Sporomusa sphaeroides DSM 2875: one gene and its partner. The protein of the gene in region 1 interacts with the protein of each later gene in a pairwise test. Links are inferred from orthologs where the notes say so. Each region holds a gene or a part of one and is shown in the gene's direction. Other genes may lie near its edges.

Region 1 (6,171 bases):
GTTGGCAGCAAATTATTTTGGTCAAATGCAAGGCCAAAGCCGAAATCTGGCAATCACTGCTCCGGCGTTTGCTCCGGCGAAAACCATTGTCAGCAAAGACATAGAGCAGGTACATGTGTGTTTAGGTACAGCAAGTGTGCCACAAGACAGCCCGGAAATATATCCTGTTCATATTCTGAATAATATTTTAGGCGGCGGGATAAGCTCCAGGCTGTTTCAATCTATCCGGGAAGAGCGGGGACTGGCCTATTCCATTTATTCCTATCAAACTAATTACCGGGATGCCGGCTTATTCACTATCTATGCCGGAACCCGGCCAGGCAATGTAAATCAGGTTTTAGATCTGATTCTGGAAAACCTAAGAGAATTCAAAGAAAAAGGAATCAGTGAACAAGAGTTAACTAAGTCCAAAGAGCAAATAAAGGGAAATTTGCTGCTGGGACTGGAAAGTTCAAGCAGCAGGATGTCCCGTATTGGCAAACTGGAAATTACTTTAGGCAAATTTGTGTCCTTAGACGAAGTTGTCGGTAAAATTGACAGGGTAACGTTAACCGATGTCAATCAGATGATTGAGCAGATGCTTACTGCCAAGCAATTGTGCTTTACTGCCCTGGGGCCTGTTGATTCTGCAAAAATTAATACGAACTTTAGGATTTAAAAGGGGAATAGTATGACAAGAGGGTTTGAGGTAATTACCCAATATAAGGACTGTAATGTAATTTTGCCTGTACGCAAGACCGGATTAAGTGCCGGCTATGATATTGCCGCCGCTCAAGAAACTACTTTATATCCCGGAAAGGTGGCCTTGATTCCGACAGGCCTCAAAGCTTATATGCAGGAGGATGAATATTTAGGTATTCACATCCGTTCCGGTTTATCCATTAAACATAGTTTGAGCTTAATCAATGGGCAAGGAATTATTGATGCCGATTATTATAATAATCCGGACAATGAGGGACATATTCTGGTTGGCATATTTAATCATGGTACCGAGCCTTTGACAATCAGAGCAGGGACTAGAATAGCTCAGGGAATTTTTTATAAGTATTTAAAGACAGATAATGATTGTGCTGCCGCTGTCCGGTCAGGTGGCTTAGGCAGTACCGGCGAGTGAAGCCGGGCTGATTTTTCGTTCATATTTTAGTCTAAAGCGCCATATACATTGGTAGAAGCCGGTTAGGGGGGATACGATGTATACATGGGCGGCGTTGGTACTCATTATTCTTCTCCTTATGGGATCGGTTTGGCTGCGTGTCTGTCGCTCTCGTACCTTATTGGACAGCGCACCTTTGCTGGAACCCAAGCCATCACCTTTTTCCACCGCTGTACAGGATTTAGTAGCTACTGCCGGCGGGGTATATCTTTCGATGGTAATGGTGGTTTCCTTCCTGAAACTTGAGTTGCCTGAGAAAATAACGGTCGGGATACTTTCGTTTGATCCGTTGGCTATGACGTCGATTGCTATGGCGGTTATCCAGCCGCTTTTTAGTAGACTATTTGGTAATTAAGTGGGTGAGGATATGCGGATAAGTGAAATGGCCGGAAAAGAAGTTATTAATTTGGGTGATGGAGCCCGGTTGGGCATAATCGGTGAATGTGAAATTACTTTTGACAGTCGGACAGGGGTTATTGGCGGCTTGGTATTACCCAAACGAAGATCCCTCTTTAACTTTTTAGGGGATGGTCAGATAACCACAATACCCTGGCAGGCCATCAAACGGATTGGTGACGAGGTTGTTATTGTTGATTTGAATAATGCTTATGAACGAATGTATTCTACGTTTAGGGAATAAAAAACTTATACATGGTCAACCTAACATTAGATTGTATATCACACTAATGTTAGGAGGCTTTATTGATGGAGACAACAAACAGTAACAATGGTGGCAATCAAATAGCAGGTAATGTTAATAATCAGGCGATGAACCAAACTACAGGACAGGCAGGCAATGCCATGTTCAATGCCAATACAGGTGCCCAGCCGGCGGCCACTTCCAATCAAATGACGGCAGGCACCATGCAGGGAAATCAGGTAACTCAGTCAGCTCAGGGAAATACTCAGGGGGTTAAAAGTGTAATCGGCGTGTTTGATGGCCGGAATAATGCGGAGCAAGCGGTTAATTCCCTCAGGGCGCAAGGCTTTACAACAGAAGAAATCAACATTGTTTCTAAGAACAAAAACACAAAAAACACCCAAGGTGATGGATCTTTTGAAGATGACATTACCGATGGTACTCTTACAGGTGGCACCTTAGGCGGAATTGGCGGTTTGCTGCTGGGAGCGGGTGCTTTAGCCATTCCCGGAGTAGGGCCAATTGTTGCTGCCGGTCCGATTGCAGCTGCTTTAAGCGGGGTTGTGGCCGGTGGTATTGCCGGTGGTTTGATTGACTGGGGCATTCCCGCTGAGGTGGGAAAACGCTATGAGCAGCATGTAGTGCAAGGGGGAATTTTGACTATTATCCGCGCCGATGCAGCTAAGGCTAACCAAGCGGCTCAGATCCTTCGCCAAAATGGTGCCAAGGATGTCGAAACTCACGCATTAAGCTAAAAAAAACCGGGGGAATCCCCCGGTTTTTACTCAGTTTATACAACACAGCGCCGCCGGCGTTTAACTCCGCTTATATATAACGGCCGCCCGCGCCTCAGTAATATGATGGTTATAAGAAACTTGTCGGTGGTTTTTCCTGCTTAGACCGTAAAATACACTATTTTATAATATTTATTTGACAACGTTGGAACCTTTGGTATAGAATGTGTATAAAATGAATAAGCAACATCCTATACAGGATGAAGTAGAGGTGCGGGAGTTAACAGTACTTTCAGGGAGAGCGGCGTCGATGAGCTGGAAGGAAAGGGACAACCGCCGAAGTAAAAGCAGGACTGCCAGTCTCTTTTACTGGTCTTATATCAAACAGGTTTAAGACTGTCACCATTACTTGGTGGAGTGCTATCTCATCTGATCAGAGGAATATACGTTTGTATTTTCCTAAGGTTAGACCAATGCTGTCTTTAGGGCAGCCGGCGAGAAATGCACTCACCGGCTGCTTTATGTTTATGCCTTTGACTTTTCTAAGGATTTGGCAAAAGCGAAGGTTTTTCCCTGAGATTAACCCGCTCTAGGACTCCCTTTTTCAAAAGGGAGTTAAGAGCAGCTAAATCCCAGGATAAGGGCGACTAACCTTCAGATGGGGTTAAAACCCCACCTGAAGCTAAGTCTGCTTTATCTTAATAGGAGGTGGACAGCGTTTGATAAGAGTAATGGTATGTGGAGCTTATGGCAAAATGGGGCGGGAAGTACTGCGCGCAGTTCATGAGGACCAGCAGTTAAGTATAGTTGGTGCGATGGATATTAACTCAGATTTTGCCGATGTAGGGGATATTATCGGTGCAGGCAAAACAGGAGTAACTGTAGGCAATGATCTGGTTACGGTTATCAATGAGACAAAACCACAAGTTATGGTTGATTTCACTAATCCTGAAGCAGTTATGAATAATACTCAACTGGCAATTAAAAACGGTGTGTGCCCGGTAGTTGGAACTACCGGCTTAGCGGAAGCCGATATTAATGAGCTCCGTAAATTATGTACAGCTTCTAAAGTTAATGCAATTATTTCTCCTAATTTTTCCATAGGTGCAATTCTCATGATGAAACTGGCGCAAGAAGCTGCTAAGTATTTACCGCATGTCGAAATTATCGAAATGCATCATGATCAAAAACTTGACGCACCTTCCGGCACCGGCCTGAGGACGGCGGAGATGATTGCCAGTGTGCGAGGTGAAATGCGTCAGGGTCATCCCCGGGAGACTGAGAAACTGCCTGGTGCGCGTGGGGGCGAATTAGCGGGAATTAGGCTGCATAGTGTTCGCTTGCCAGGCTATGTTGCCCATCAGGAAGTAATTTTTGGTGGTTTAGGACAAACGCTTAGCATTCGCCATGATTCAATATCCCGCGAATCCTTTATGCCGGGAGTTGTACTGGCTTGTAAAAAGGTACTGACTGTGGATGGGCTAATAGTTGGCCTTGAACATATAATGGACTAAAGTCTTGTATAGTAGTACAAAATAATGTGAAAAGCTTGGGGGAGTGGCTTACATGAAAAAGTATAATGTAGCAATTGTAGGTGCAACTGGAGCAGTTGGGCAGGAATTTTTAAGACTTATTGAAGAACGCAAATTTCCGTTTAATGAATTAAAATTGTTGGCATCTGAACGATCAGCCGGAAAATCCATAGAATTTATGGGAAAAAGTTACATAGTTGAAGAAGCAACACCAGAGGCTTTTAACAACGTGCAGTTTGCTTTGTTTGCCGGCGGTTCGATCAGTAAAACACTGGCACCTGAAGCTGCTAAACGGGGAGCTGTTGTTATTGATAACTCCAGTGCCTTTCGCATGGACCCGGAAGTGCCTTTGGTAGTGCCGGAAGTTAATCCTGAGGCCATAAAAAAGCACAAAGGAATTATTGCCAACCCTAACTGTTCAACTATTATTATGGTTATGGCTTTGAAGCCTATTTATGACGCTGCCAAAATAAAGCGGATTGTTGTATCAACCTATCAGGCAGTCTCTGGCGCCGGCAAGGAGGCTATTGACGAACTGACAGATCAGGTTAAGGCCATTATGGAAAACCGTCCGGTAGAAGCTAATATATTGCCAAGTGCCAGTCTGCCCAAACATTATCAGATAGCCTTTAATCTGTTGCCACATATTGATGTCTTTGTTGAGGACGATTACACTAAAGAAGAAATGAAAATGGTACATGAAACTCATAAGATATTGAATGATTATTCTATCGGAATCACTGCGACCACCGTAAGAGTACCGGTATATCGCAGTCACTCTGAATCAATAAACATAGAAATGGACGGTCCGCTGTCCCCGCAAGAGGCAAAACAGCTATTGGCTGAATTCCCAGGCATTATTGTACAAGACGATCCGGCAGAAATGCTGTATCCTATGCCTTTATATACTTCTGACCGCAATGAGGTATTCGTTGGTCGTATCCGCCCGGATAAAACGGTTCCTTATGGGCTGAATATGTGGGTAGTAGGCGATCAGATTCGAAAAGGTGCAGCTCTTAATGCCGTGCAAATTGCCGAGTATATGATTGAGCATAACTTAATTTGAGGTGTACAAAATGCGAATACTTGTCCAGAAGTTCGGGGGCACATCTGTAGCGTCACCCGAAGTGAGGGAACTGGTTCTGCGTAAAATTGAGAAGGCGCGGGAACAGGGCTTCAATCCGGTAATTGTGGTATCGGCAATGGGGCGCCAGGGAGCTCCTTATGCCACCGATACGCTGCTTAGCGTCGCACGTTCGGTGTATAAAGGGATTGCGGCCCGGGAACTGGATCAGATTATGTACTGCGGTGAAATGATTTCAGCTGTAGTTATGGCCGGTACTTTGCAGGCTGCCGGTATGGCTTCTGTTATGTTAACAGGCGGGCAGGCAGGCATTACCACAGATGATAACTTTACTGACGCCCGTATCTTAAAATGTGATCCAACACGGATACTTAGCCTGTTAAAACAAGGAAAAGTCCCTGTTGTCTGTGGTTTCCAAGGTATGACTGATGAAGGTGAGTTTACTACCTTGGGACGTGGCGGCAGTGATACAACTGCCTCGGCGTTAGGTGCAGCGCTCAATGCGGAAATGATAGAAATCTATACCGATGTTGACGGCATCATGACCGCTGATCCAAGAATTGTAGAGAATGCTAAAATCCTTGATTGCATAAGCTATGGTGAAGTGTGTCAACTGGCGCATCAAGGGGCTAAGGTTATTCATCCCCGGGCAGTGGAAATTGCCATGCAAAAAAATATTCCACTGGTAGTAAAATCCACCTTTAGTGATGCTCCCGGCACACTTATCACCAATATTGCCCAAGAGGATACCAGTGAAGCTGCGGTAGTTGACAGAGTGGCTACAGGGGTAACTTACCTGACCAATATTGCCCAGTTTAAAGTTCATCTTGACGATACCATGGGAAGTGACAGCAGCTTTAACGTGTTTAGAACTATGGCTGAAAGTGATATTAGTGTTGATTTAATTAATGTCCATCCGGGACAAATTATGTTCACCATTACTGCTGAGCACGTAGAGCAGGCTTCAACCAAACTCAAGCAGCAAGGCTATCATATCGAAATCTTGGAAAACTGTGCGAAAGTGTCGG
Region 2 (2,845 bases), 350 kb from region 1 along the record:
CAGGAATTGGCACAAGGACGCCGCAGCGTCATTTCACTGCCACTGCAGGAGATGTTAGCCAGAGCCCTGGCAAAAAAGGAGCAAGCCGTTATCCTGCTTAACCGTCGCGGCTATTCTACCTTTGTCCTGTGCCGCGAATGCGGCCATGTGCTCAAATGCAGACATTGTGATATTTCACTGGTATATCACACCCCCGGCAATAGCCTTCGCTGCCATTACTGTCAGGAACGCCATACTGTGCCTGATACTTGTCCTGAATGCGGCAGCCGGTATATCCGTTATTTTGGCGCCGGTACCCAGAAGGTGGAAGAGGCACTTACCGCATTATTTCCGGCGGCAAAAATTGTGCGTATGGATCAGGACACCACCCGAGGCAAAATGGCACATGATAAAATATTAGCGGCTTTCGCTGCCGGAACGTATGATATTTTGTTAGGCACACAAATGGTAGCCAAAGGTCACGACATTCCTAATGTAACGGCAGTTGGAATTATCTCGGCAGATACTGCGCTTAATCTGCCCGACTTCCGGGCAGCTGAACGGACATTTGCGCTCTTGACGCAAGCGGCAGGGAGAGCAGGACGCGGCGCAAAGAGCGGGCAGGTAGTAATGCAGACATATAATCCCGAGCACTATGCGATAACTGCCGGAGCAGAGCATAATTATCCGGCATTTTATGAACATGAGATTGCCTTTCGCCGTCAACTGAACTATCCACCGTTTGCTAATTTGATAAAAATAACAGTACAGGCTGCCGACGAAATCATGGTGCACCAGAGTGCTAACAAATTGGCAGTCGAACTGGCTCAAGCAATGGCGGGAATAGCTGCCGACATTATTGGACCGTTTCCGGCATCGGTTCATAAAATAAAAGACGTCTTTCGCATTAATATTTTAATCAAAACAAAGGATCCAGCTGCCGTGACCAGCCTGTTCACAGCTTTGCACATTAGCAGCCGCAAAGATGTGATTATTGACGTAGACCCTGTGAATGTCATCTAACCGTCACATTAAATTATTTTGTCAAAGCTTGACTCATGTATTTGACACTTTCGTCACCTGCTAAACTGTGATAAAATTTGTCTAATGGCCTGAAAGGAAAGAGGGAGGTACAAAACCATGCCAGTAATGGAAATTAAAAAGGCAGGCGACAAAGTGCTTAAAGATATTGCTGCGCCTGTAGAAAAGATTGACCGCAAAATTAAACAATTGCTTGACGATATGACTGAAACCATGTATGCCGCCGATGGTATCGGACTGGCTGCTCCGCAGGTGGGAGTATCCATGCGAGTGGTAGTTATCGATATTGGTGACGGCATTATCGAACTGATTAATCCGGAAATCATTAACAAAGAGGGCTGTGAAAATGGTACAGAAGGCTGTCTGAGTGTCCCAGGCATGTATGGGGAGGTAGAAAGGTATGGGACAGTAACGGTGGAAGCTCTGAATCGCAGCGGCAAAAAAATCCGGATTTCCGGTTCTGGCCTACTGGCACGTGCTCTGCAACATGAAATAGACCATCTTAACGGCATTTTGTTTATCGAACTGGCAAAAACCATACATAAGGGGTAGTTGTAATGGGAAAATTGCGTACGGTATTTATGGGCACACCCGACTTTGCGGTACCTTGTCTGGATATGCTTGTAAAAGAAGGTTATCCGGTAGCCGGAGTCATCACGCAGCCTGACCGCCCTAAAGGGCGCGGTCAAAAACTGGCCTACTCGCCGGTTAAAGAAGCTGCACTGGCATACAATCTGCCTGTTCTGCAGCCTGCCAGCATCAAAACTGTTGACAGCTACAACCAGATTGCCGCCCTTAACCCGGATATTATTATTGTCGTTGCCTTTGGACAACTTTTGCCTAAAAAGCTGTTAGAACTGCCGGCCTACGGCTGTATTAATGTACATGCCTCACTGTTGCCCAAATATCGCGGCTCAGCGCCCATCCACTGGGCCATCATCAACGGAGAAACCACCACCGGTATTACCACCATGTATATGGAGGTCGGCATGGATACCGGCGACATGATTGCCAAAGCCGAAATCCCGATCCTTCCGACAGATACTACCGGCAGCCTGCATGATAAATTGCAGGACCTTGGTGCAGCCGTATTATCAGATACTCTCCGGCAACTGGCGGCAAACAGCGCGCCGCGCGAAGTACAACAAGAGTCTGAAGCAACCTATGCCCGAATGTTGTGCCGAACCACAGAACGGATTGACTGGCATCTGCCGGCAACAGCCATACATAACCTCGTACGAGGCCTGAATCCCTGGCCGGGAGCGTATTGTACCTATCAAAATAAATCATTGAAAATCTGGCAGACTAGAGTACATGACGCTTCACACTCCTGTTCAATTCCGGGACAAATTATCCAGATAACCAAAACAGGATTGGTTGTTGAAACAGGTAAAGGGACAATCGAACTATTGGAAGTGCAGCCTGAATCCAAACGACGGATGAAAGCAAGCGACTGTGTTTGCGGCTATTGTCTTACCGTAGGCAACCTATTGGAGTAGAAGGTGAAAGTATGATTGAAGTAGCTCATCGTCCTCGCAAGCGTCTGTTTTTAATACTTATTCTCATCAGTTTATGTATTGCAACCATCTCAAGTTATGGTCTATGGATCGTTAGTCTGCCCGGCCTGGCTAACATCAGCAGCTATTTACCCATGATTCTCGGCGTAGTTTTGGCTGCGGTAATTTTGGCTGCTGCCTTTGGTGTTATCGGTATCATCCTGGCTATTTTGGGGTTTAATACCCTGGGAATGTTCCAGGGAGTGGCCTGGTCGGCCATTAATCTGTTATTTCCTCTTGCCATATGTGTGGGCAAGCTTTTTGACGTT

The links. Proteins that work in one complex are often made in the same cells at the same time.
Region 2: the proteins of SPSPH_RS08870 (region 1) and def interact in binary tests that used the Escherichia coli proteins (3 or more experiments, as listed by UniProt). The link is inferred for Sporomusa sphaeroides DSM 2875 from one-to-one orthologs.

What each region holds. Positions count from the first base shown.
Region 1 is NZ_CP146991.1:1,947,957-1,954,127, forward strand. Bases 3,139-6,109 are described here. They hold SPSPH_RS08870 (aspartate-semialdehyde dehydrogenase), read left to right. Parts: upstream 3,139-4,093; coding sequence 4,094-5,125; downstream 5,126-6,109. Other genes in these bases: dapB (4-hydroxy-tetrahydrodipicolinate reductase), read left to right, coding at 3,247-4,041; dapG (aspartate kinase), read left to right, coding at 5,136-6,109. Also shown: SPSPH_RS08840 (M16 family metallopeptidase), read left to right, coding at 1-658; SPSPH_RS08845 (deoxyuridine 5'-triphosphate nucleotidohydrolase), read left to right, coding at 671-1,114; SPSPH_RS08850 (hypothetical protein), read left to right, coding at 1,191-1,508; SPSPH_RS08855 (YlmC/YmxH family sporulation protein), read left to right, coding at 1,521-1,793; SPSPH_RS08860 (general stress protein), read left to right, coding at 1,859-2,548; more of dapG, read left to right, coding at 6,110-6,171.
Region 2 is NZ_CP146991.1:2,300,734-2,303,578, reverse strand. It holds def (peptide deformylase), read left to right. Parts: upstream 1-1,119; coding sequence 1,120-1,572; downstream 1,573-2,845. Other genes in the region: SPSPH_RS10755 (DUF116 domain-containing protein), read left to right, coding at 2,531-2,845; fmt (methionyl-tRNA formyltransferase), read left to right, coding at 1,578-2,519; priA (primosomal protein N'), read left to right, coding at 1-1,002. UniProt on the Escherichia coli protein: Removes the formyl group from the N-terminal Met of newly synthesized proteins. Requires at least a dipeptide for an efficient rate of reaction. N-terminal L-methionine is a prerequisite for activity but the enzyme has broad specificity at other positions.